DNA from 4 places in the Clostridium chromiireducens genome. Region 4 is predicted to be linked to each of the others. Evidence: a T-box and tRNA genes for the amino acid it is inferred to sense, from the RefSeq annotation. Region 4 holds a T-box; the other regions hold tRNA genes.

Region 1 (6,137 bases), on a different contig from region 4:
TACCTTTCTTATATTCTTGAGTTTAGATTTCGCATCATCAACCGTTATCTTTGTAGCATTAGCTGTATCTAATGCTTGTAATAATGTCTTTTTCTGAACCTCTGGTAATATTTTATCATCAATATTTCCAAGCTCGATACTTGCTATATCAAGAGCATTTTCTGCATTAACTAAGTCCTCCTTAATTAACGGCGAATCATTTCGTATGTCACCTTGAGTTTCATCTAAGTAATCTTGAGTGTTATTCAAAAAATCTGAAGTCCCGTCAATAGTATCTGCGACTGTAGGTATAAGTTCATTTGTTTTATTTATTAACTCTGACATACTTATTGTCCCATTAATCGCTTCATCTAATACTTTTTCAAGCTCTGGCATATCTTCATCTAACTTATAAACATAATCCATTATATTTCTAAGTTCAGATCTATTATTATCTATGTCTATTCCAACTTCATCAAATAACCTAAACATTATTCCCGAAATAGTCTTTGCTATATTTTGATCTAATTGCTTTTTCACAGTTTTAACACCAGCATCAGTTATTTTAGATGCTATTACATTTTTCTTTTCATTAACTGTATATATTAATTTAGGCTTTACAACATCCTTTTTAACTATTGTTGCAACATCTTCAGAAAAATCCTCTGGTATTTCTATAGTTGCATAATACTTTTCCATGATTAAACCTTCTTGAGCAGTTTGTTTATCCACAAACACCCATCCTAATTTATCATTATCTTTAAGCTTATCAACAAGCTCATTACCCAAATTGATATCATGTTCTTTGTATACTGTACCTTTATCCTCATTAATAACCGCTACTAGTATGCCATTAGTATTAGAATATGGATCCCATGATGCTTTTATATTTATTAAAGAATATAAAGAAGGAATTATCATTAAAGCCACTACTACAACTGTTGCTATCCAATTAGTAAATATATTCTTAATATCTCTTTTAAAAATTTTTATTATATTCTTCATGCTTTATCCCTCTATTGATATAATCTAAATGTTAATTTATATATAATTTACCTTTTTAATCTATAGTAGCATCTTTATTATTAATTGCTCAACTCTAGATATATGATTATATTAAATAATTCATGTCATTTGTTCAGAAAGTTTCTTAACGAAGACATATGATCGTTTTCCTATGTATAGTTATATAAGAAAAATCTACATTATTTTTATAAATAAATTATATCACAAAAAATGACTAAAAGTCATTTTTTCTATTTTTTTATATGATAAATTTCTAATTCGTAATGCTCATCGATATATTCTTATGATTACCATTTATATCATCTTCATAATTTACCATCATCTTAAAATGTATAATTTTTATATTTAAGTCTCCCTGGGTTAGTTCTCTAATTTTTAGACATCAAAAAAAGTCTCGCACGTCCCCGGATATCTTCCGTAAAGAACGTACGAGACTTTAAGTCGTACCTGACTCTATTATTTTCAACACTTAGAGCCACTATTTGGTGCAGGTGACGGGACTTGAACCCGTACGTCCATGTGAACACTACCCCCTCAAGATAGCGTGTCTGCCATTCCACCACACCTGCAAAATATTAAAGTAACTACTTAATAATAATTCATTTCTTCGAAAATTTCAAGTAAGTTTTCGAAAATAATCCTAAGTTAATTATTAGCTGTAAGGCTAATAATTAACTTAAAAAATGCACATCAAAAAAACTTTTAATCAACTCTACTATTCTATCTGCATCAAAGTATCCTTTTTCTTCGTTATACAGATATTCGTATATATTGTAGTAAGTATTAACTTTATCTACATACTTTTTCGTTTCTCCGAAAGGTATATAATCAATACTCCTTCCATCTGAAGAATACTTCTCATTATCAAGCCAAGATTGTACATTAGTTGGGCCCGCATTATAAGCTGCAATTGCTAAATCTAAATCATTAAAAGTATCACTTAATCTTTTTAGATACCAACATCCCATTTTGATATTGTATTCTTCATCATACAAATCTTCCTTTGAAAATGTACTATATCCCATTTCCTTAGCTGCCCACTCTCCCGTATCAACAGTTATTTGCATGAGCCCTACCGCATTTTTATGGGAGTGAGCATCATCATCAAATTTACTTTCTGTCTTTATTACTGCTAATACTAATAATGGGTCCAAATTATATTGAATACTATATTTATCCACATACTCTCGATATTTGTAAGGAAAAAACTTCTCTTTTATAATATATCTAGAACTTACTCCGATAGCTATTATAACTACTAATAACAATATTAGTGTACGAAAGGTTTTTTTTAGAAATCTCATTATTTTCTCCTTAATCTAGCATATTAATTTCATAAAATCAATCAAATCATAAACTTGCTTTTGTGTTTCAATTAATTCGCCATTATTATCAATAATGATATTTGCAAACTCTTTTTTTTCTTCAACTGATATTTGAGAATTTATCCTGCTAACCGCTTCAACTTTTGTTAATTTATCTCTGTTCATAACTCTTTGAATTTGAACTGAATTATCAGCATATACAAGTATAACATAGTCCATTTCACCGTGCATATCATTTTCAATTAAAGTCGGAGCATCTATTATTACTATTTTTTCGCCCTTTCGTCCGCATCTCTCGATTTTTTCCTTAATTGATTCTTTAATATAAGGCATAATTATACTTTCGTATTTTATTCTTTGTTTAGGGAATCTAAAAATATGATTACCAAATTCTTTCCTTCTAAATTCCCCTCTCCAATCAAAGAAACCTCCTCCAAATTGCGCACGGACCATTTCTAGTATTTTCGGATATTTTTCAAGTACTTCTTTAGCTATAGTATCTGCATCTATAATCGTAAATCCTTCACTCTTTAAAATACTAGAAACAGTGCTCTTTCCTGTGCCTATTCCACCTGTTAATCCAATTTTAATCATTTATCTAAAAACCACCTTTTTAATTATACAGTGCATTATTTAGCATCGTACCATGTATCACCAAAATTAACATCTACATCGAGTGCAACCTTTAATCTAATTGCATTTTCCATTTCATGCGCAACTAATTTTTTAACTTCCTCGAATTCATCTTTTTTAACATTTAAAATAAGTTCATCGTGCACTTGAAGTATTAGTTCACTTTTTAAATTTTTTTCGTTTAGTTTATTATAAACATTAACCATTGCAAGCTTTATTATATCAGCTGCACTTCCTTGAATAGGAGCGTTCATCGCTAATCTATCACCTAATGCCTTCACTATTTTATTCGAAGACTTTATCTCTGGAATAAATCTTCTTCTATTTAAAATTGTTAACACATACCCTTTCTCTTCAGCTTCTTTAACTACATTTTCTAGATATTCTTTTATTTTAGGATATCTTTCTAAGTAAATAGCCATATACTCTTCAGCCTCTTTTTTGGTAATCTTTAAATCTTCTGCTAAACTAAATGCGCTTATTCCATATACTATACCAAAGTTTACTGCCTTTGCCCTACTCCTCATAAGAGAAGTTACTTCTTCTACTGGTACTTTAAATACTTCTGATGCCGTCTTTGTGTGAATATCGCTATGATGTTCGAACGCATCTATCATATTTTCATCACCTGCAATATGAGCTAGAACTCTCAATTCGATTTGAGAATAATCACAAGAAACTAATATATCAGTTTCTTCCATTGGAATAAATACTTTTCTTATTTCTCTACCCATTTCATATTTGATAGGAATATTTTGCAAGTTAGGCTCTGTGCTTGATAATCTACCTGTTGTAGTTACAGTTTGATTAAAGTTAGAGTGAATACGTCCATCCTGATCAATTACATTTTTCAAACCTTCTACATAGGTTGAATTAATTTTTGTTATTTGCCTATAATACATTACCTTAGGTATTATTTCATGCTTATTAACTAACTTTTCCAAGACTTCTTGATTAGTTGAATAACCTGTTTTTGTCTTCTTAAACACTGGTAAATCTAGTTTTTCAAATAATATTTTACCTAATTGTTTAGGTGAACTTATATTGAACTCTTCATCAGCTAACTTATATATCTCTTTTTGTGTTTCATCAATTTCTTTTCTAAATTTTACTTGTAATTCATCTAACATTCCTTTATTTATGTTAAACCCGATGCTCTCCATAAATGAAAGCACATAAATTAATGGATGTTCAACTTCATAATAAAGTTTATCCATATTTTCTTTATGGAGATTCTCTTTTAATTTTTCATAAATTTCTGGAAGATAACTACATAGAATTCCTTTAATATTATTATCCTCTTCATTTGGATTTTCTCCGATGTAATAATTAACTAGTTCTAAAATTTCGTATTTACTTTTTGAAGAATCAATCAAATAAGCAGCTATGGCAGTATCAAAATCAAAGCCTTTTATTTCAATATTATTTTTATTTAAAAATGTAACAAAGTTCTTTCCATCATGTATTACTTTATTAATACTTTCATCTTCCATTAAGTTTCTTAAAGCCTTTAATGCTTCTTCATTATTTTTAGAACTTATCTCTTTAAAATGTATGATTGTTCCAATGTTTTCTTCCCCAAAAATCAAGTATTCCAGTTCTAATTTAGAATATATAGATGCATCTGTTAAAGTATAATCTATATAAATTCTATTTTTCTTTTCTAAAAATAATGCTTTCATTTCTTCAATTGTATCAATAATTTTTACTTCAATATTAGATTGATCAGAAACTTCTGTATCCTTAAATTTAGATAGAATTGACTTCATCTCAAGCTTCATGAGCATTTTTTTAATTTCTAAAATATTTTCTTTATTATTAGAAGCAATATCATCTACACTTAGCTCAATTGGAACTTCCCTCATAATTGTAGCTAATTTTTTAGAAAATATAGCCTGCTCAACATTATTCTCTAGATTTTCCTTAAGTTTTTTTCCTGGAATCTTATCAATATTCTTAAGTACTTCTTCTATAGAACCATACTCCTTTATAAGCTTAAAAGCAGTTTTTTCCCCGACACCTGGTACTCCAGGAATGTTGTCCGACTTATCTCCCATAAGCCCTTTTACATCAATAAATTGGTCTGGAGTAATTTCAAATTCATCCATGAAATTCTTCTTATCATAAACTGCTGTTTCACTGACTCCTTTTTTTGTAATAACAACTTTAGTTTTATCAGATGCCAATTGTAGTGCATCTTTATCTCCAGTAACTATAAACACTTCAGTATCATTATTTTCAGCAAATTTAGATACAGTACCAATTAAGTCATCTGCTTCAAAACCTTCTACTTGAAAAATTTTTATCCCCATGAATTCAAACAATTCTTTTATTATTGGAAATTGTTCTGCAAGCTCTGGAGGCATTTTATTTCTTCCAGCTTTATATTCCGAATATTCCTTATGTCTAAATGTAGGTGCCTTTAAATCAAAGGTTGCGATTATACTATCTGGATTTATTTCATCTTTCATTTTAAGCAACATATTCAAAAAGCCATAAATGGCATTAGTATTTATTCCATCGCTATTTGTAAGAGGAGGCAAGGCGTAAAAAGCCCTATTCATAAGTGAATTTGAATCTAAAATCAATAATTTTTTCATTAAAAACCTCCTAAGTTTATTATAAAGTGAAACTTTTCAGGTGGAGTTTTAACTCCATCTGAATTTAGTTGAACTTATACCCTCAAGGGGCACCTAGTCCAGGAGCGTGCAGCCGTTATCTCCTACTTAAGCAGAGAACCTAAATCTATGATTTAGTGTGAATCGCTTACTCATCTGACGTAAGGCAGATGAGTTTCATATATTATAGGGTGTTACGGATGCTAGCTATCGGATAAAAATTTACTTGAATAAAAATATATTTTACTTTATTTCAAGTAATTATTCAAACTTATTATACTATATTGTGTAACTTAAAGTATAGATAAATCCTATGTGATATACAATTTATAATATAATAGGTATAAGCCCTAATGGTGAAAAAATTCAAATTTCCAAGGATGGTAATTGGGTTTAATATATCATAATAAAAAACAGGATTGTTTTATATAAAATATTTTTAAACAATCCTGTTATCATTATTTATTTTTAGGCTTACTTCGTTCTTTATTATTATTATATGTTTGTAATTCATTATTAAGTGCTTCTATAATACTATTATATTTTGACTTAAAGG
Region 2 (6,137 bases), on a different contig from region 4:
TTAGTTAATGATAATAGAGGTGTTCCTGTCTTATATTATCATTCTGTTAAAGAATCAGCTGATAATGAAGTTACTATAACTCCTAAAATGCTAAAACAGCAGCTTGAATACATAAAAGATCAAGGTTATACCACAATAACTATGAATGAATTAAAAGATTATTTATTAAATAATTCTCCAATCCCTAAAAAAAGTATGATTATTACTTTTGATGATGGTTATATGGATAATTATAATTATGCTTTTCCAATACTAAAAGATTTAAATATGGTGGCTACTATATTTTGTATTACATCTAATTTAGATGGTTCCTACTATTTATCAAAAGATGCTATAAAGGAAATGTCTGATTACGGAATAGATATCGAAAGTCATACTGTCACTCATCCAAAATTAGATGCTCTTTCCTACGAAAATCAATTGACTGAATTAAAAAACTCAAAGAAATCATTAGAGGAAATAACAGGTAAGGAGGTTAATTCTATAGCTTATCCTTTTGGTAATTTTAATGATGATACTATAAAAGCTTCAAAGAATGCTGGCTATATATTAGGATTTACTACTAAAAGAGGCTTTTCAGATAGGAATGATAATACACTTAGACTTGACAGAATTTATATAAGCTCCAAATATAATATGGATACTTTCAAAGAAATTATAAATAAAACAGAAAAATAACTCCTGCGCAAGAGTTATTTTTCTGTTTTATTTTCATCTTCCGATAAATATTTAGGTAACTTCTGCTGATTACCTGCATTATTTATTACTATAGGAATTTTATTTTCAGTTATAATTTTATTTGTCTTATCAAATAATCCGTACTTTATCGCTTGTCCATTTATTGTAATTAAAGTTTTCTTACTTAAATCTAACATATTATTATTAATAGCATATTCGAAGGTATCAGCAATAGCCTCATCAACATCTTTATTTAACATATTAACATCATTAATAAGTTCTTTCCCCTTCTCCGTAGGTGAATATGCATATATAACTTTATTATATTTATTGATATGTATCTTAATGACTGATGTAGTTTCTATCACGACTATACTTTGAGCTCTTCTATATTCAATAATAATACCACTTACAATCACTATTAGGATTAATAAAAGGATAGAAATATGTATTCTATAATTTTTTAAAGTTTTTTTCAAACTCCCCTCACATACATCTCCTGGATTTATTTTATCATTAGTTTTTATTCTTAAAAATTCACCTTTTGACGTTACTATGTATGCAGATTTTTTTGATGACTTTATTACTAATCCTTTATATATCTGTTGTTTGTTATTTTTAACATATCCTCCATTGTTATCTTCTCTTAATACTATTCTCAGATAATCCTGTATTCCCCTATAGTTTGGATTAGATAATATCAAATAATAAGCTAGGATATAATCCCTCCACTTTTCTATGTACTCTGATTTAATTTTAGTTAATTTACTCAATCTCGATATAGGCAAATCTAATTTATTGACTATTATGTTAAGTAATTCATCATTTTCAATTATGTAATGTGCAACATTTAAAGCTATATTCCTATCAACTTCCTTTAAATTATAGTTTACTAAATCTTTAATCAAAACATTGTATTTAGTTAATTCTTTTAGAAATAAGGCTATCTGCCTATTTCTAGTATCTTCTGCCGAATCTCCTACTAATAACATTGATGGGATGGAAGCAAATATATATTTATCTTTAATAAAGTTTATATTTTCCATGAAATTAACACCCCTTTAAAATATTAACCCTTTATATAACTTCTTCATACTATGTTATTATAGCATAGAAAAATGCTTATCCATAAAGTTTTATCTACCTAGCTTCTAATTTTAAAACAATATTTGGGAGATATTTTATGAAAGGAAAAGTAATATATGTAGATTTTATAAAAAAACATCGAATAACATTAGTGCGGTTTATTCTAAATAAAATTGTTAATTTATTATTCAAAAAATTAAATACGTCTAGAACTAAATATAAGAAAGATATCTATATGACTAAAAAGAAAAGCATTTCTAATTAATACATCAGCCAACGCTATATTATATTTAATTTATATAAACCTTATATTATGTTAGAATGTATATACATTACTAAAAACATTAAATGAGGTGAATATATGAGAGTAGGATTAGGATACGATGTGCATAAGTTGGTTGAGAATAGAAAGTTAATACTAGGTGGAGTTGAAATCCCGTATGAGAAAGGTTTATTGGGTCATTCAGATGCGGATGTTCTTCTTCATGCGATAATGGATTCTTTGTTAGGAGCATGTGCACTTGGAGACATTGGCAGACACTTCCCTGATACGGATAATAGCTTCAAAGGTATTTCTAGCATTAAATTACTTAAAGAAACCGGAATACTTATTCTCAAAGCCGGATATAAGGTAAATAATATAGATGCCACAATAATAGCTCAGAAACCCAAAATGCTTCCTTACATTGAAAATATGAGAGAAAATATATCAAAGGCTCTTAATATAGATATTGATTGTATAAATATTAAAGCTACAACTGAAGAAGGCCTCGGATTTACTGGTGAGCTGCTAGGAATTTCTGCTCAAAGCATAGCTTCTGTTGAAAATCACGAAAATTCTAAGATCTTGAAATAAAAATCAACTAAATATTTTCAATAAAAATAGAAGAAAAATTAGCTATAATTTCTCTTCTATTTTCTTATTATTAATTATAAATGATTATACGATACTCATTTGGTGCCTAATAACACCTTAAAATACTTCAGTTAAGTCTTTACACAAGACCTTTCTAAACTTCTCTCCTTTAACAGGATCGGTTGATGCACACTTGCAGATATCTTTCCATTCATCTATTTTCATATTTATCTTAGCTTCTAATTCTTCTTCTGTACCTGTTAATAGAGTAGATGAAATTACAAATTCGCCCAATTCCTCAGCGGTCCAAAAAATTTTAAAATATATAAATTCTCTGTTATCTCCCATCCATTTCTTGTTAAAGTCTATAACAAACTTTTTTAACTCTTCCTCTGCTCTATTAGATGGCAAATTCCATAAACTCCGCACAAATTCATAATCTCTTCTCATATTAAAAGCTGTATCCTTATTTATTTTCTTTTCTTTTTCTCCTTCACGTATAATCTTATCAACAGTTAAGCTTGGTATTTTAGTTACTAGTCTCTCTTTCCCATATATCCATCTATAAAAAGATTCCTGTAAAAATGAATATTGGATATATCCAATTATACTTTGAAAATTAGGGAAGTATCCCCATATATTATTTATCCCATTTCTATCTCCAAACATAAGACTATGAAAATAAATGCTTCTTTCAGTAGGAGGTTTCTGCATAAACATATGTCCCCTTATTGTCTTATTCTTGCTGATAACGTTTTCCCAAAAAGTTAATGAATTATAATTTTCCCTCACTTCTACTCACCTTCCCAATAAAAAATCTATAAGATATAATATATTATTAACTATCATTATATTATATGGTATGTAATACTCTATATTCCAAATTAATGTACTGTTTTAAAGAGACAATATCTCTTATTACTATACTATCCCTTAATTTCATTTTTATTCCTATAGTTCAATTATTTAATATATATATATTAAATTTGATATTTTCAATTGATTACTTTATAATAATACATGTTAAATACTTTGATGTAAGATACGAGTTATTTTCATTTCTGTCAATAGTTGAGAACTAATAATTCTAATTTAATATAATATAAATAAATTTTTAAATACTCTATATATCTAGGTATATGAGTTAAATTCTAAGGAGGATTTAAACATTGTGTTTATGTGAAATATGTAATGCTGAAGCTGATATACATCATATTGTTCACAGAAGTGAAGGCGGCTTTGATATAGAATTAAATTATAAATATTTATGTCCATCTCATCATAGAGGAAAATATGGGCCCCATCAATCAAAGGAAGTTGATCTTAGATACAAACTAGATCTTCAAGTTAAGTTATATGAAATGTTAAAAAAAGACTATTACTCTTTTAAGGAATTAGCTCTAGAATTAAATATACCTAAAAACACTCTTAAACGAATAACAAAAAATTTAAAACTATATAAAGAAGGCTATAAAAAATCAGAAGTAATCTTCAAAATAATGGGAGAAAAAACTTATTCTGAGGAAATGATTGTTAACCTAACTTTAGATAAATTGATTGAAGATAATTATTAAATTTTTCAATTCTATTATATAGGTTATCTATATAATTATGATTTTTTAACACTAAGGCCACTAGCTTAATTAATAAGCTAGTGGCTTCACTTTATATATTTACTATTAATAAATTATGTTATCTGTGTGTATTGGTGCAGATGAAGGGAGTCGAACCCTTACACCCTAAGGCGCTAGATCCTAAGTCTAGTGCGTCTGCCAATTCCGCCACATCTGCATACCAATATTATACATCTTTTCAATATATTAAATCAAGTTAAATTTATGCTCTATATTAAATCATTAATTCACGATATATTATAACGGCTTAAATCTTCATACTCATCTTCGTACTCTTTAATCTCTTTATATCTTATATAATTTTTTAGTTCTGCTACTTTTGCACACCCCCAACCAAAATCTTTTGTTGGTGGTAAGTCTGCCTCTAATTCTTCTAAAGGAGATAAACTTAGATCAACGAAGTTTTCTACTAATGATAAGTGTATATCCTCATAAGCTGAGTATCTAATAATATATTCATCATTTGAAGGAATTATTAAGTCTTTTAGTTCTTCTTCTAATGGTAAATCAGATTCTCTCATATAATCTAAATCTTTTAATACCACTTCCGGAGTTTTCTCAACTATTGATTCTTCATCAATAACAGATTTTTCTATTATATTTAATTCTTCAATAGTGAAGGTTTTCTCTTGAATATCATCTTCCTTTTCAATCCTAAATTTCCTTACTTTGTTGATTAAATCTTCAGCCTTATCTAATAGAACCTCTGAACTTCCATTTACCTTTTCCGCAAGTATTGCAAGTTCTACTGATGAATCTGTTACTTGTTCTAGCGAATTTGATGAATTTTTTATTTCTTCCGATAATTCATAAACTGTTTCAACTATTAAGTCCTTATTATGACTAATATCCTTAAATGCACTATCTATACTCGAAACCTTAGGAGTGATTTCTTTAACCAATTCAGCTATTTCTGAAAAGGAATCCGACGCCTCATAAATTTTATTTTTTTGATTTTCAAGTTCGCTATCCATGTTTTTGGATTCTTCTACAACTTTATTTAACACGTTAACAAGTCTATTTATTATCTTATGTATATTTTGTGCTGATGCTTTACTCTTATCTGAAAGTTTCCTAACTTCTTGTGCTATAACATTAAATCCTCTTCCTGCTTCTCCTGCACTGGCTGCCTCAATAGCTGCATTAAACGCCAAAAGATTTATCTGCTCTGATATTCCGTTCATAATGTTAATAACTTCACTTACGTTTTTCATATCCCCTTGTATATACTCAATACTAACCGCAAATCTTTCAAAGCTATTATTAACACTTACAATTCCACTATTTAATTCCTCGATATCTTTAGTACCTGCTAGTGATTTATTGCTTATTACTGAGACATCTTGATTAATTAGATGCACATTATTTTTAACTAAATTTATCCTATCTCCAAACTCAGCTAGTTTATTTGTTATATCTTCAAATTCAGAGCTTTGCTTACTAGTAGTGATTGCAACTTCTCCTATTGATGCAGATATTTCTTCTGTAAGAATTGCTAATTTTTCTGCAACTTCAGTTAGTGATAGTGAACCGTCTCTAACTACATTAGCATTATCTCTTACAGATTTAATCATTACTCCTACCGACTCTTTAGCTTGCCCTACACTTGTACATATTTCACTAATTTCATCATTTACTTTAGTATATTTCTTATCAATCTGTGAGTAAAAGTCCCCTTTTGCTATGCTATCTACGTAATTTTTAGCTCCTAATAGCCTGTTTATCATCTTTATAGTAAATCCTATTATTATAACTGATATTAATAAAATCATAATTATTGTCACAATGGCATCAACCATTCCTAAACTGTCTAGTGCACTTAATAAATCTTTTTCTTCAACTGTGATTCCAATAGAAAGACCTGTCTCTCCTATTGGGCTATA
Region 3 (6,137 bases), on a different contig from region 4:
TGAATACATATGAATTAAAAGAGTTATATAGGATTATCCTACTATCAGGTGTAGAATGCGAATTTAATTTAAATTTAGATACTGTATTTATAAATTTTATTAATATTGTTTCTAATACTAAAAGTATTAAATGGAATTCTAAATTATTGGAAAACTTTTTAAGTAGACTTCAAAGATATAACGATGTAACACAAATAATTAAAATCCTCAATAATATATTAGAAAACTCTAAATCAATAAATAATAACGAAATTTTAATAAATACCATATATTCAATAACTAAATATAGATGGGATGAGTTTGATAAAAGTTCATTACAATATTTATATAATTTCACTGCCGTTATGACCTTGTTTCTAGACAATGAAAGTAAATTAAAAGACATTTGGAAGAGATTGATAGATAAATTTGATGGATATCAATATGATATAAAATATAATGATTGGTATAAATATGATTCTAATATACTTAGACAAGACATAAGAGATGATGTTTTAGTATGTTTTCTTATGAGTACGTTTAATGAAATTGGAATGAATAATGAGATTGGTGTTACTAATATCGAAAAAGAATGTGCTTTCTATTTCATAATTTATTTGTTTGATATGAAAAGCTCCAAAATTTCCGATATAAGAAAAATATTAGAAGAAAGGAAATTGAAGTTTTTATTATGGTGCTTAGAACCAGAGGTAAGATATTTTCCGTCAGAAAAAGTTGCACTAAAAAATATATATTTGAATAATAGAATATTGTTGCAAAAAGTCAATAAATTAATGATTAGAAGTACAACTGATGTTATTAACAACACTGTAGGTAAAAGCAATTACAAAACAGAAATTGAAGAAGAAATTTGGTATAAAGATGAAAAATATTCATATGCAATTTTAGATTTAGAAGATGAGCTATTAGATTTTAAACAAAAATTAGAATATTTGAATTATTTTGAAGCGATTAATTTTACTGTAAGTATAAAAAATACTGCACAATTTAGAAATAAATATGTAAACATATTTGAGCGAGGAGCATTTACTAGAAAAAATAAAGAAATTTATATTAATGTTAGCAAATTTGATAAGGCATTAGTAATTGATAAAGACAAATATATAATAAATAATGAAAGTAATTTTTTAAAACAATTACTTGATACACTATGTGATGCTGTAATTGAAGATAAGGTATATGATTTAGGAAGAACTTATAAAATATCAAATTTTAAAATTGATTTTGTACCTAGCGTAATTGTAAAAGCTTACGAACAAATGTCATATGTGGAAAAATTAGACGAAGAGATTACAAAAGGCATTGAAAGGTATGGGGAAGATATATATTCAATTGAGTTAGGTAAATTACAGGCTATTGGAAAATTTCTGATAAATGAGAAAGTCACAAATTACTCAAAGGAGATTCAGTTGCTTAAATATTATAACTCATTATATAAGAATGATTTTGAGAAATTTATATTATATGGAAATGTAGAAATTAAACAGGATAACTTATATGAATTAATAAAAACTATTCAAAATTCCATAGGTAAAAATATGAATTATGATGAAATAAATTATGTAAATAAGTATTTTGAGGATGAGGTAAAGGCAATATTAAATATTATAGGGAAAGAAGATATTGAGGCACTCATGGAAATAGAAAATATTAAAATAGAAAGGGATATTACGAACTCATTATCAATTAAAATCAATGGAAGTAAATATAAAATAAATGAATTAAATTATTACGAGGTTGCTTCTACTAATTTATTTAGAAGATTTGAAGAAAGAGATATTTTTGAATTGATAAATTACCAATATACTTACAAATTTGAAAATACTATCTTTAAAATACCTGATGTTATCATACGCATTTTAGAAATAATTGACAATAAAAGCGGACAGTTTGATAAAGAAAACTATGAGATAAATACATCAATTTCAAATTGTCAATATTATGGAGAAGCAGTTGAAGTCATAAAAAATCAAAGTGATGTTGATGAATATGAAGCCAAAAGAAGAATTGGAAAGTTCTTAGAACACGTAGAGCAGAAATATTTTCATGTTGTTTTAAAAGTTATTTCTAGATATAAATATATGAGTGAAGAAGAATTGATAAATTTCAAGGAGGAAATAATTAATAAGATAAATACAGAAAATACATGTATATTTCCACTTAAAAAATTGAATGATGATAATGGATTACATCAAATAATTTTAGGAAAGTTTAAAGAGGAATTTGATAGAAATAGTATTAATTTACGACGCTTTAAAGATGATTATAATTTAATCAATACTGATAAGAAAATAGATCAATTAGTTATAGTAAATGATATTGCAATAAGTGGAAGTCAATTTAAAAAAAATCTGACTAAGTTACTGAATGGCGAAAAGGCACAAAATATTCAGAGTGTAAAGAAAGATGAATTGAAAAAGCTTATAGACAAAAAAGTTAAAATAGTATTAATAAATTGCATATACACGGATGTATTTGAAGAACAAGTTAAGGACTTTCTAAAAACCTATAATTATAGCCAAGATGATATAGAATTTATGGGAACAAAAATTAATTATAATGATTATCTGTTTAAAAAAGTTATAGAAAATAATAAGGATAGAAGGCTATTTCAAGAATTTGTTAGAAAATATTATAATTCTTTTAACGAAAAAATCGTTGGTATTTCATTTATGGATTACTTTGAAAATATTGAAAATGATGATACAAGAAATATATTAGTGGCAAGATATAAAAGTATGCCTAAATTTCATATATTAGTCTTTAGTTATAAAACAAATATATTTAAATATAGGATAGATAAATAATTTTAACTAATGTTGTTTATTTGTTAAAAGGAAACTTCTAATTATTCATATAATTACGCTCTAAAATAAAGAAGTAATATACAAATTAATATAATACGATTTCAATAATGTACATGTAACCAATTAATGTTATATGTTCTTTATTGAAATTTTTTTATTATAAATAGTTTTTTATATAATTTTGAACTGTTTATTAAAATTTTATAGGGTTTAAATTAACACTTAGTGGTAATCATAAGCACAAAATTAATTAAAATCGATGGATGTCCCAAAGGAAAATGTTAAGATAATATGGAATTATTATTAAAATATTACAAAGCTCTATAATACGCATTATCAGTGGGTTTGAGTGATTAAAGCATGGGAAAAACAGGATTAAATGCAGAAGTGGGAAACACATAAAAAAAGCTGTACTACAAGGTATTTAAACCAAGTAATACAGCAATCAACCAAAATAAATGGTGCCGCTGGCCGGACTCGAACCGGCACGGTATCACTACCAGAGGATTTTGAGTCCACCACGTCTGCCATTCCATCACAGCGGCACGTAAACTGACAAAAATTATTGTATCACGTCTTAAAAGATATTTCAATAGGTATTTTTCATTTTTTATTTTTTGTGGAAAATAATCATACATTATCCATTAGTTTATACATAATAAAAATATTAGACAGTATTTTATCTAATTAAAGCTAATAAAAGATTTTTATTCTTTTCTAGTGTAGATTTTCAAATAAAAGTAGATAAATGTGCATAAATTTTTAAATAAAGGTTGTAGCATGTCCAATCATTTGCTAGAATAGGATTAGGGAAAAGTGCCCCACTGGGTTATTTTATGCCCAACTGCAATTTTAAGACTTAGAAATAAGATTTAATATTTGTAATTATCTATTAATTAGGGAGGAGCAAAAATATATGATGTATTCAAAAGAAGTTGAAGAAATGTGTGTACTTGCTAAAGGTCCTAATCACGGATCTGCGCCAATTCCTCAAGAAGGAAGATGGGTTCAATCTAAAGAAGTTACTGATATATCAGGTTTAACTCACGGAATAGGTTGGTGTGCGCCACAACAAGGTGCTTGTAAATTAACATTAAACGTTAAAGGTGGTATTATCCAAGAGGCGTTAGTTGAAACAATTGGATGTTCAGGAATGACTCATTCAGCTGCTATGGCTTCAGAAATATTACCAGGAAAGACTATATTAGAAGCATTAAACACAGACTTAGTTTGTGATGCTATAAACACAGCTATGAGAGAATTATTCTTACAAATCGTTTATGGAAGAACTCAAACTGCTTTCTCAGAAGATGGACTACCTATCGGAGCAGGTCTTGAAGATTTAGGAAAAGGGTTAAGATCTCAAGTTGGTACTATGTACGGAACTTTAGCTAAAGGACCAAGATACCTTGAAATGGCAGAAGGTTATGTTACTGATGTTGCTGTTGATGCAGACAAAGAAATCATTGGATATAAGTTTGTTAACTTAGGAAAAATGATGGAAAGTATCGCTAAAGGTATGGATGCTAACGAAGCATTAGAAGCTGCTAAAGGTCAATATGGAAGAGTTGCTGACGCTGTTGAATTATTAGACCCAAGACATAAATAATTATTTGTAAAGGAGGATTTTTAAAATGGCATTATTTGAAAGTTATGAAAGAAGAATTAACCAAATCACTCCAGTATTAGAAAAATACGGAATGAAAACTCTAGAAGATGCAAAGGCAGTTTGTGCTGAAGTTGGAGTGGATGCATATACAATTGCTAAAGAAACTCAACCAATCGCATTCGAAAACGCTGGATGGGCATACGTTTTAGGTGCTGCTATAGCAATAAAGAAAGGTTGCGTTAAAGCTGCTGATGCTGCTGAAGCAATCGGAGAAGGATTACAAGCATTTTGTATCCCAGGATCTGTTGCAGACGACAGAAAAGTTGGTCTAGGACACGGAAACTTAGGAGCTATGCTTTTAAGAGAAGAAACTAAATGTTTCGCATTCTTAGCAGGACACGAAAGTTTCGCTGCTGCTGAAGGTGCTATCAAAATAGCTGAAAAAGCTAACAGAGTAAGAAAAGAACCATTAAGAGTTATCTTAAACGGTCTTGGAAAAGATGCTGCATTCATCATTTCAAGAATCAATGGTTTCACATATGTTCAAACTCAATTTGACTACTACACTGGAGAAGTTAAAGTAGTTAAAGAAAAAGCATACTCAGACGGAGAAAGAGCAAAAGTAAGATGTTACGGTGCTGACGACGTTAGAGAAGGTGTTGCAATCATGCATATGGAAGGTGTTGACGTATCAATCACTGGTAACTCAACTAACCCAACAAGATTCCAACATCCAGTTGCTGGAACATACAAAAAAGAATGTATCGAACAAGGTAAGAAATACTTCTCAGTAGCATCAGGTGGTGGTACAGGAAGAACTCTTCACCCAGATAACATGGGAGCAGGTCCAGCTTCTTATGGTATGACTGATACTATGGGAAGAATGCACTCAGATGCACAATTCGCAGGATCTTCATCAGTTCCAGCTCACGTTGAAATGATGGGATTAATCGGAGCAGGTAACAACCCAATGGTTGGTATGACTGTTGCAGTTGCAGTTGCAGTTCAAGAAGCTCTTACTAAATAGGCTAAAATACTAGCTTAATAAGGTTAGAATGTATTGATTTAAATACACACATCTAATAGATTTTAATATCTATAGATGTGTGTATTTTTTTATACACAACTATAATTAATTATACGTGTAATATATTAGGAAACTCAACATGTACGCTTATAGAAGGGGGATGGTCAATAAAAGGTAGTAGGGGGTAAAGAATATGATTATCCAAAACAATGGAATATTTTATCATGTGTAGAAAAAGAAATTCTAAAATTTAAACGTGGATGGGCTGAATCTAATTTGGATAAAAGTACAGATGAATTTTTATCCAGATATTTAGAAGTAAAGCCATGCCACTGCGATAGAATCTAATAAATCAAAAATATGAAAAAGAGTCCATAAGGACTCTCTTTATATATGTATTAAATTAATTTCATCTGATTACAGTAGTAGTAGTAGTAGTTATTCTCTTGATTAAATCAACTGCAACCAGAACAATTCTATATTGGCCTGTTGAAGAATCATAATATGCATATGAATTCTCATATGTTCCACCAATTAACATTCTATTTTGATAAAATGACCCCAAAATTTTTAGAGGATCATTAATTGGAGTTTCATAAACATTAACATCAACGGAAATAATCTTGTATGATGTTACGCCGTCTGGTTCTGACCAGCCATCAATAGCATTTATTTGAGATTTAGCGCTTTCTGG
Region 4 (6,137 bases):
TTTAAAAAGAAGCCAATTTGAAAAAAGAAATTTGCATAAGGAAAGAGGAGAACTTAAAGATATCCAAAATACTTTGAGAGAAATGTTAGAAAATGAGGATAAGCTGTCCTTAATACAAATGGAAAAAGCAAATTTACTTAATGAGATTTCAATTCCTGATAATGGAAAAAAGATGACTCTTCCGGCCTCAATATTAGTCCAAAGCGCAGATAAAATCATGTTACTGTTGGAAGAATACACGATGCTCATTAAAAAGGATAAATACATAAAATTTTTGAATAAGATTAGATTTTTGTTTAAATATGGTATTTCTGAATTTGGATTCTATAACAACAAATTTGAAAATGTAAAAAAGTTGCTTATTAATAGATATAATCAGTTGAAAATATCGGAATTAGATGTAGAAATTGAAAGCTTAAAAAATAAGCTGGATCGATATATTATTGAAGATGAAATAATATATCATAAAGAAAATTCTTTAAGTATATTAAAAGGAATTCTATATGAAAGATATAGTAAGAAAACAGATGCTGAAATATTAGAAAATGAGGAAGGTAATAATTCAGAGGATACAATTAAAAAAAATAAAGCTGTGATAACGTCAATTAATTCCTTTAAAAAGAGTATGAATGGTTGGAAATTATTTGATTACGTAATTATAGATGAAGCTGAAAAAATAGATATTTTTTCAGGGGCTCTAATTTTGGCATGCGCTCGGAATATTGTACTTATGAGTGACCCTAATCAAGTTTTTGATGGACCATATGATAAAACAAATAATGTGTGGAATGAAATTTATAAGGAATATTCGCCAGATGAATATTATGATTATTTAAATAATAGTCTGTTGTCTTCAATAACTAAGATATTTCCAGATACTCCTAAAACAGTACTTGTGAAAAAGTATAGAGGTTCTAGGAATCCAGTAAATTTATATAATTAAAAGTAAATATAAAATATTTTAAAGAGAAACTTAAGTTATAAAAAATGATAGAGTGGCCAATTGGCCACTCTATTATTTTACAACTATATTAACAAGTCTTCCTTTAATTACGATAACTTTAACTATAGTTTTACCTTCAGTATTTTCTTTAATAGTTTCATTTTCTAATGAAGCAGCTTTTATTCCTTCTTCATCTAAATTAGAAGCTACCATAATTTTAGCTTTTATTTTACCATTGATTTGAATTGCGATTTCAACTTCATCTTTAACTAAAGCTGAAGGATCAAATTCAGGCCATTTTTCATTAAAGATTGTTGAATTATTTCCAAGTAAGCTCCATTGTTCTTCAGCAAAGTGAGGCGCAAATGGTGCAAGTAGTTTTACAAAATCAGTTATAGTTTCTTTCAAGAAGTTTGTATTTTTAACATTCTCCTGATTATATTTATTAAGAGCATTTGTAAGCTCCATAAGCCTTGCTATTGCAGTGTTAAATTGCATTTTATCGCCATCTTCAGTAACACCTTTTATTGCTGTATGCTTCCAGAAGTTTAGTTCTTTTTCAGCTGAATCAATAGAATCTTTAGTATTTTCATTTGAATTTATTATATTTCGGCATGTTTCTAGAATTCTTTCAATTCTATCTACGAATTTACCAACAGATTTTATTCCATCATCACTCCATGCTCCACCTTCAGTATACCCAAATCCAAACATTAAGTACATTCTAAATACGTCAGCGCCATATTCTTTGATGTAGTCATCAGGAGAAATTGTATTTCCCTTTGATTTACTCATCTTAAGTCCATCTGGTCCTAAGATCAATCCTTGGTGAGTTAAGCTTAAGAATGGTTCATCAAAGTTTAAGTATCCCATGTCTCTTAAAGCTTTTGTTACAAATCTTGCATATAGTAAATGCATACAGGCATGCTCTGGTCCACCAACATATTTATCTACAGGAAGTATTTTATTGATCTTTTCAGGATCAAAAGGTGCATCTTCATTTTTATTATCTGCATATCTTAAATAGTAGAAAGATGAACATACAAAAGTGTCTAAAGTATCAGCTTCTCTCTTTGCATGACCTCCACAAACAGGACAAGTAGTGTTTATAAAATCTTCAGATTTACTTAATGGTGATTTACCATCTGGAGTAAATTCAACATCATAAGGAAGTTTTACTGGAAGATCCTTTTCTGGTACTGGAACTATTCCGCAATCATCACAGTATATAACTGGAATTGGAGCACCCCAATATCTTTGTCTTGAAACTAACCAGTCTCTTAGTCTAAAGTTTACCTTCATTGAACCTAATTTATCTTTTTCTAATTCTTCAACAATCTTTTTCTTAGCGTCATCAGTTGTTAATCCATCAAATTTTCCTGAGTTAACAAGTATTCCATATTCACAGTATGGAAGCTCTGGATCAGTATTATCTTTATTTGTTATAACTCTTTCAATTGGTAAATTAAATTTAGTTGCAAAAGCAAAATCTCTTTCATCATGAGCAGGAACAGCCATAACGCATCCTGTACCATAAGTAGCCAACACGTAATCAGAAATCCAAATAGGAACTTCTCTTCCATTGATAGGATTTATAGCATAAGATCCAGTGAATACACCTGTTTTTTCTCTTGAAACTGATTGTCTTTCAATGTCAGATTGTTTAGCAGCAGCTTCTTTATAGCTTTCCACAGCTTCTTTATATTCTGGAAGTGTTAGTTGATCAACTAACTGATTTTCAGGGGCTAAAACTACATAAGTTACACCATTTAAAGTATCAACTCTTGTAGTGAATACATCAAAATCTAAAATTGAATCTTTAACCTTAAAAGTAACTTGTGCACCATAAGATCTTCCAATCCAATGCTTTTGCATAGATTTAGTTTTTTCAGGCCAATCTAAACCATCTAATTTATCAAGTAATTCATCAGCGTAATCAGTTATTTTAAAGAACCATTGAGTAAGGTCTTTTTTCATAACTTCAGTGCTGCATCTTTCGCAGGTTCCTTCAACAACTTGCTCATTAGCTAAAACTGTATTACAAGATGGACACCAATTTACAGGAGCTTTTTTTCTGTAAGCTAAACCTTTTTCATAAAGTTTTAGGAATAACCATTGAGTCCATTTATAATAATCAGGAAGACAAGTAACTACTTCATTTTCCCAGTTAAACATAGCCCCCATAGATTTTAATTGTTTCTCCATAGTTTCTATGTTTTTTAAAGTAGAATCTTGTGGGTGTATTCCAGTTTTTATTGCATAGTTTTCAGCTGGCAATCCGAATGCATCAAAGCCCATTGGTTGGAATACATTATAGCCTTGCATTCTTTTAAGTCTTGCCCATGAATCAGTTGGACCATAGTTAAACCAGTGCCCTGCGTGAAGTTGAGCTCCTGATGGATAAGAGAACATTTCTAAAGTATAGAGCTTTTTATCTAAATTTTCAGGATTAAATTTATAAACCTCATTTTCTTCCCAAAACTTTTGCCATTTTTCATCAATCTTAGTTCCGTAATTTGCCATTGTTATCCTCCTTAAATTTAACATTATAAGTTAGCTGTTATATATTAACTGTTAACTAAAAAAAGCCTCCGTCTCTAAACTAAAGAGACGAAAGCGCAATTTCCGTGGTACCACTCTTAATTAGAAGAAATAGAATAAATCAAATCTTCTCACTTAATATTTTAACGGTATTACCGTACTTGCTTTAACAAGTAAGCTCCTAGGCAAGTTCATAATAATATAACACTGTTTTACAGCTACCAACAGCTCTCTTATAGATATAACTATTACTAATACTCCTATTCATCGCATGATATAAAATTTTAATAATATTATATATTAAAAAATCTAAAAAAGTCAAGAAGTTGACTTTTTAGGTAGTGATTTGATAAGTTAGATATCAAGCAAGGTTATGGGAGGATTAGTGATGTTTTTTATTAAATATTGGAATAATATTATTATAATATGTTAAAAGTTAAAGTGATTTAAAGATATTAAGTTCGATGAAAAGTAAATATTATCTTCCTAGAATCAGTTATTATGATAAAATACTTATAGTAGATATATGTGTGTAATAAATTTTATTGTAGATAGGAATTTAATTAATACGATACCATATATAGATAAGAGTTTAATATAGAGGGAAGTGAATCTATATGAATATACTGTTAGGCTTGACAGTCATAATATTAGTACTGAATATTCTTTTTTCGTTATCACTAATTTTTATAGAGAGAAAAGACCCAACTACAACATGGGCGTGGCTTCTAATATTAATGATTTTACCAGGTCTTGGATTTATTATTTATATTTTGTTTGGGCAGAACTTAAGTAGGCAAAAGATCTTTAAAGAGAAAATAAAGTTTGATGAGAAGAAGAGAAAAAAATTAAATGATAAATATAATTTAAGTAATCATTGCCACGATGGTGGAGAAAAATTTGCGGACTTGAGAAGATTAAACTTTAACCATTCAGGTGCAAAATATACAACTAATAATAAAGTTAATGTTTATGTAAACGGAAAAGAAAAATTTAAACAATTAATTGAAGATATAAAAAATGCAAAGAAGTTCATTCATGTAGAATATTATATTTTTAGAGGAGACACCTTAGGTAAAAAGATAATTGATGAATTAACTAAAAAAGTTAAAAGCGGTTTAGAAGTCAGATTATTGGTAGATAGCATGGGGTCACGCATGTTAACCAAAAAAGTACTTAAAGAATATATAGAGGCTGGCGGAAAATTTTCATTATTCTTTCCGGGAATTTTACCACATATAAATACCCGTATAAACTATAGAAATCACAGAAAGATAGTAGTGATTGATGGGAGATACGGATATGTTGGAGGATTTAATGTTGGTAAAGAATACATAAATGAGGATCCAGAGTTTGGGTTTTGGAGAGATACACATGTGAGAATTGAGGGAGATGCAGTTAATGCTTTGAATGAAAGGTTTTTGCTTGATTGGGGGCATGCATCTGGTGAAGAAATAAATGACTACAATAGGTATTCAGAAGGGTTTAATAAAAATTTAGGAGATGTGGGGATACAAATTGTAACTAGTGGTCCAGACCATAAAGAAGAGTATATTAGAAATTCCTATTTGAAGCTAATAAATAATGCAAAGAAGAATTTATATATAGAAACTCCTTATTTAGTACCTGATTCTCCTATATTAGAAGCTCTAAAAATATCTGCTTTATCAGGAATAGATGTTCAAATAATAATACCTGGAAAACCAGATCATTTCTTTATGCAATGGGCAGCGAGTTCTTATGTGGGCGAATTACTCGAAGCGGGTGTAAAATTATATAGTTATCAAAATGGATTTATTCATGCGAAGACAATAGTTGCGGATGGGACGGTGATGAGCATTGGGACTGCTAATTTAGATATCAGAAGTTTTAAACTTAATTTTGAAGTAAATGCATTCATTTATGATGATAGAATTGCGAAAGCTGGCGAATTACAATTTATGGAGGATATTAGCGTTTCGGAGGAAATAACAAAGGAAATTTATGACGGGAGAAGTTTTTCTCTTAGAATTAAGGAATCTTTAATTAGATTGGTATCACCAATACTATAAAACTAATCATAAACGAATGGAGTATCATATGAAAAGCAAGGATAAATTTTATTACTCACTAACTACGTATATGAATTACGGAGTGATGAGTATAGTGACAACATTTTATGTGCCTTATTTAAATCAAATAATTGGATTATCATTAAGCGAAGTTGGGAATGTAGTATCCATAGGAGCACTGTTTGCAATTATTTCTCAACAATTCTTAGTAAATAAATTGTCTTTAAGAAAAAATAAGAAACTACATATAATTACGCACTTGTGCGCATTAGTTGGAATGATAATATTTCTAATGTTCGTTAACAAATCTATTATATATTTTTATGCTGTCCTTTATGGGATTATAGTGCAAACAGTTGGAACTGTATATGAAATATATGTTGAAGAAATATCAGTAAATCATAATATTGAGTATTCTGAAATAAGGAAGTGGGGATCAATTGGATTTGGGTGCGTAGTTTTACTAAGTGGCACTATAATTTTAAGATATGGTTTTAGGACTATTCATGTAATTGGAATTTTAATGACAGGCATAGTTATAAGTTTAATAGCTATAAAGTTTAAGAATAATAAATCGGATACAAATAAGAAAAAAGCAAGGC

Evidence for each region. The T-box of region 4 lies ahead of leuS (leucine--tRNA ligase). A T-box ahead of a tRNA ligase gene usually reads a tRNA of that ligase, here a tRNA-Leu.
Region 1: it has a tRNA-Leu gene. The T-box ahead of leuS (leucine--tRNA ligase) is inferred to sense a tRNA for this amino acid. The anticodon was not compared.
Region 2: it has a tRNA-Leu gene. The T-box ahead of leuS (leucine--tRNA ligase) is inferred to sense a tRNA for this amino acid. The anticodon was not compared.
Region 3: it has a tRNA-Leu gene. The T-box ahead of leuS (leucine--tRNA ligase) is inferred to sense a tRNA for this amino acid. The anticodon was not compared.

What each region holds. Positions count from the first base shown of each region.
Region 1 covers NZ_QXDJ01000002.1:45,053-51,189, reverse strand. The annotation lists gene D2A34_RS05530 (YhgE/Pip domain-containing protein) at 1-984, opposite strand, end outside; tRNA gene D2A34_RS05525 (tRNA-Leu) at 1,489-1,574, opposite strand; gene D2A34_RS05520 (lytic transglycosylase domain-containing protein) at 1,677-2,309, opposite strand; gene coaE (dephospho-CoA kinase) at 2,325-2,924, opposite strand; gene polA (DNA polymerase I) at 2,960-5,563, opposite strand; gene D2A34_RS05505 (DUF3284 domain-containing protein) at 6,040-6,137, opposite strand, start outside.
Region 2 covers NZ_QXDJ01000006.1:156,476-162,612, reverse strand. The annotation lists gene D2A34_RS21335 (polysaccharide deacetylase family protein) at 1-678, shown strand, start outside; gene D2A34_RS21330 (anti-sigma factor domain-containing protein) at 693-1,724, opposite strand; gene ispF (2-C-methyl-D-erythritol 2,4-cyclodiphosphate synthase) at 2,126-2,620, shown strand; gene D2A34_RS21320 (hypothetical protein) at 2,738-3,334, opposite strand; gene D2A34_RS21315 (HNH endonuclease signature motif containing protein) at 3,790-4,194, shown strand; tRNA gene D2A34_RS21310 (tRNA-Leu) at 4,327-4,411, opposite strand; gene D2A34_RS21305 (methyl-accepting chemotaxis protein) at 4,482-6,137, opposite strand, start outside.
Region 3 covers NZ_QXDJ01000002.1:1,045,330-1,051,466, forward strand. The annotation lists gene D2A34_RS10200 (RNA-directed DNA polymerase) at 1-2,807, shown strand, start outside; tRNA gene D2A34_RS10205 (tRNA-Leu) at 3,267-3,352, opposite strand; gene D2A34_RS10210 (iron-sulfur cluster assembly scaffold protein) at 3,724-4,416, shown strand; gene D2A34_RS10215 (GGGtGRT protein) at 4,442-5,443, shown strand; gene D2A34_RS10220 (hypothetical protein) at 5,853-6,137, opposite strand, start outside.
Region 4 covers NZ_QXDJ01000001.1:887,042-893,178, reverse strand. The annotation lists gene D2A34_RS03655 (DEAD/DEAH box helicase family protein) at 1-943, shown strand, start outside; gene leuS (leucine--tRNA ligase) at 1,016-3,466, opposite strand; T-box leader at 3,547-3,761, opposite strand; gene cls (cardiolipin synthase) at 4,102-5,535, shown strand; gene D2A34_RS03640 (MFS transporter) at 5,564-6,137, shown strand, end outside.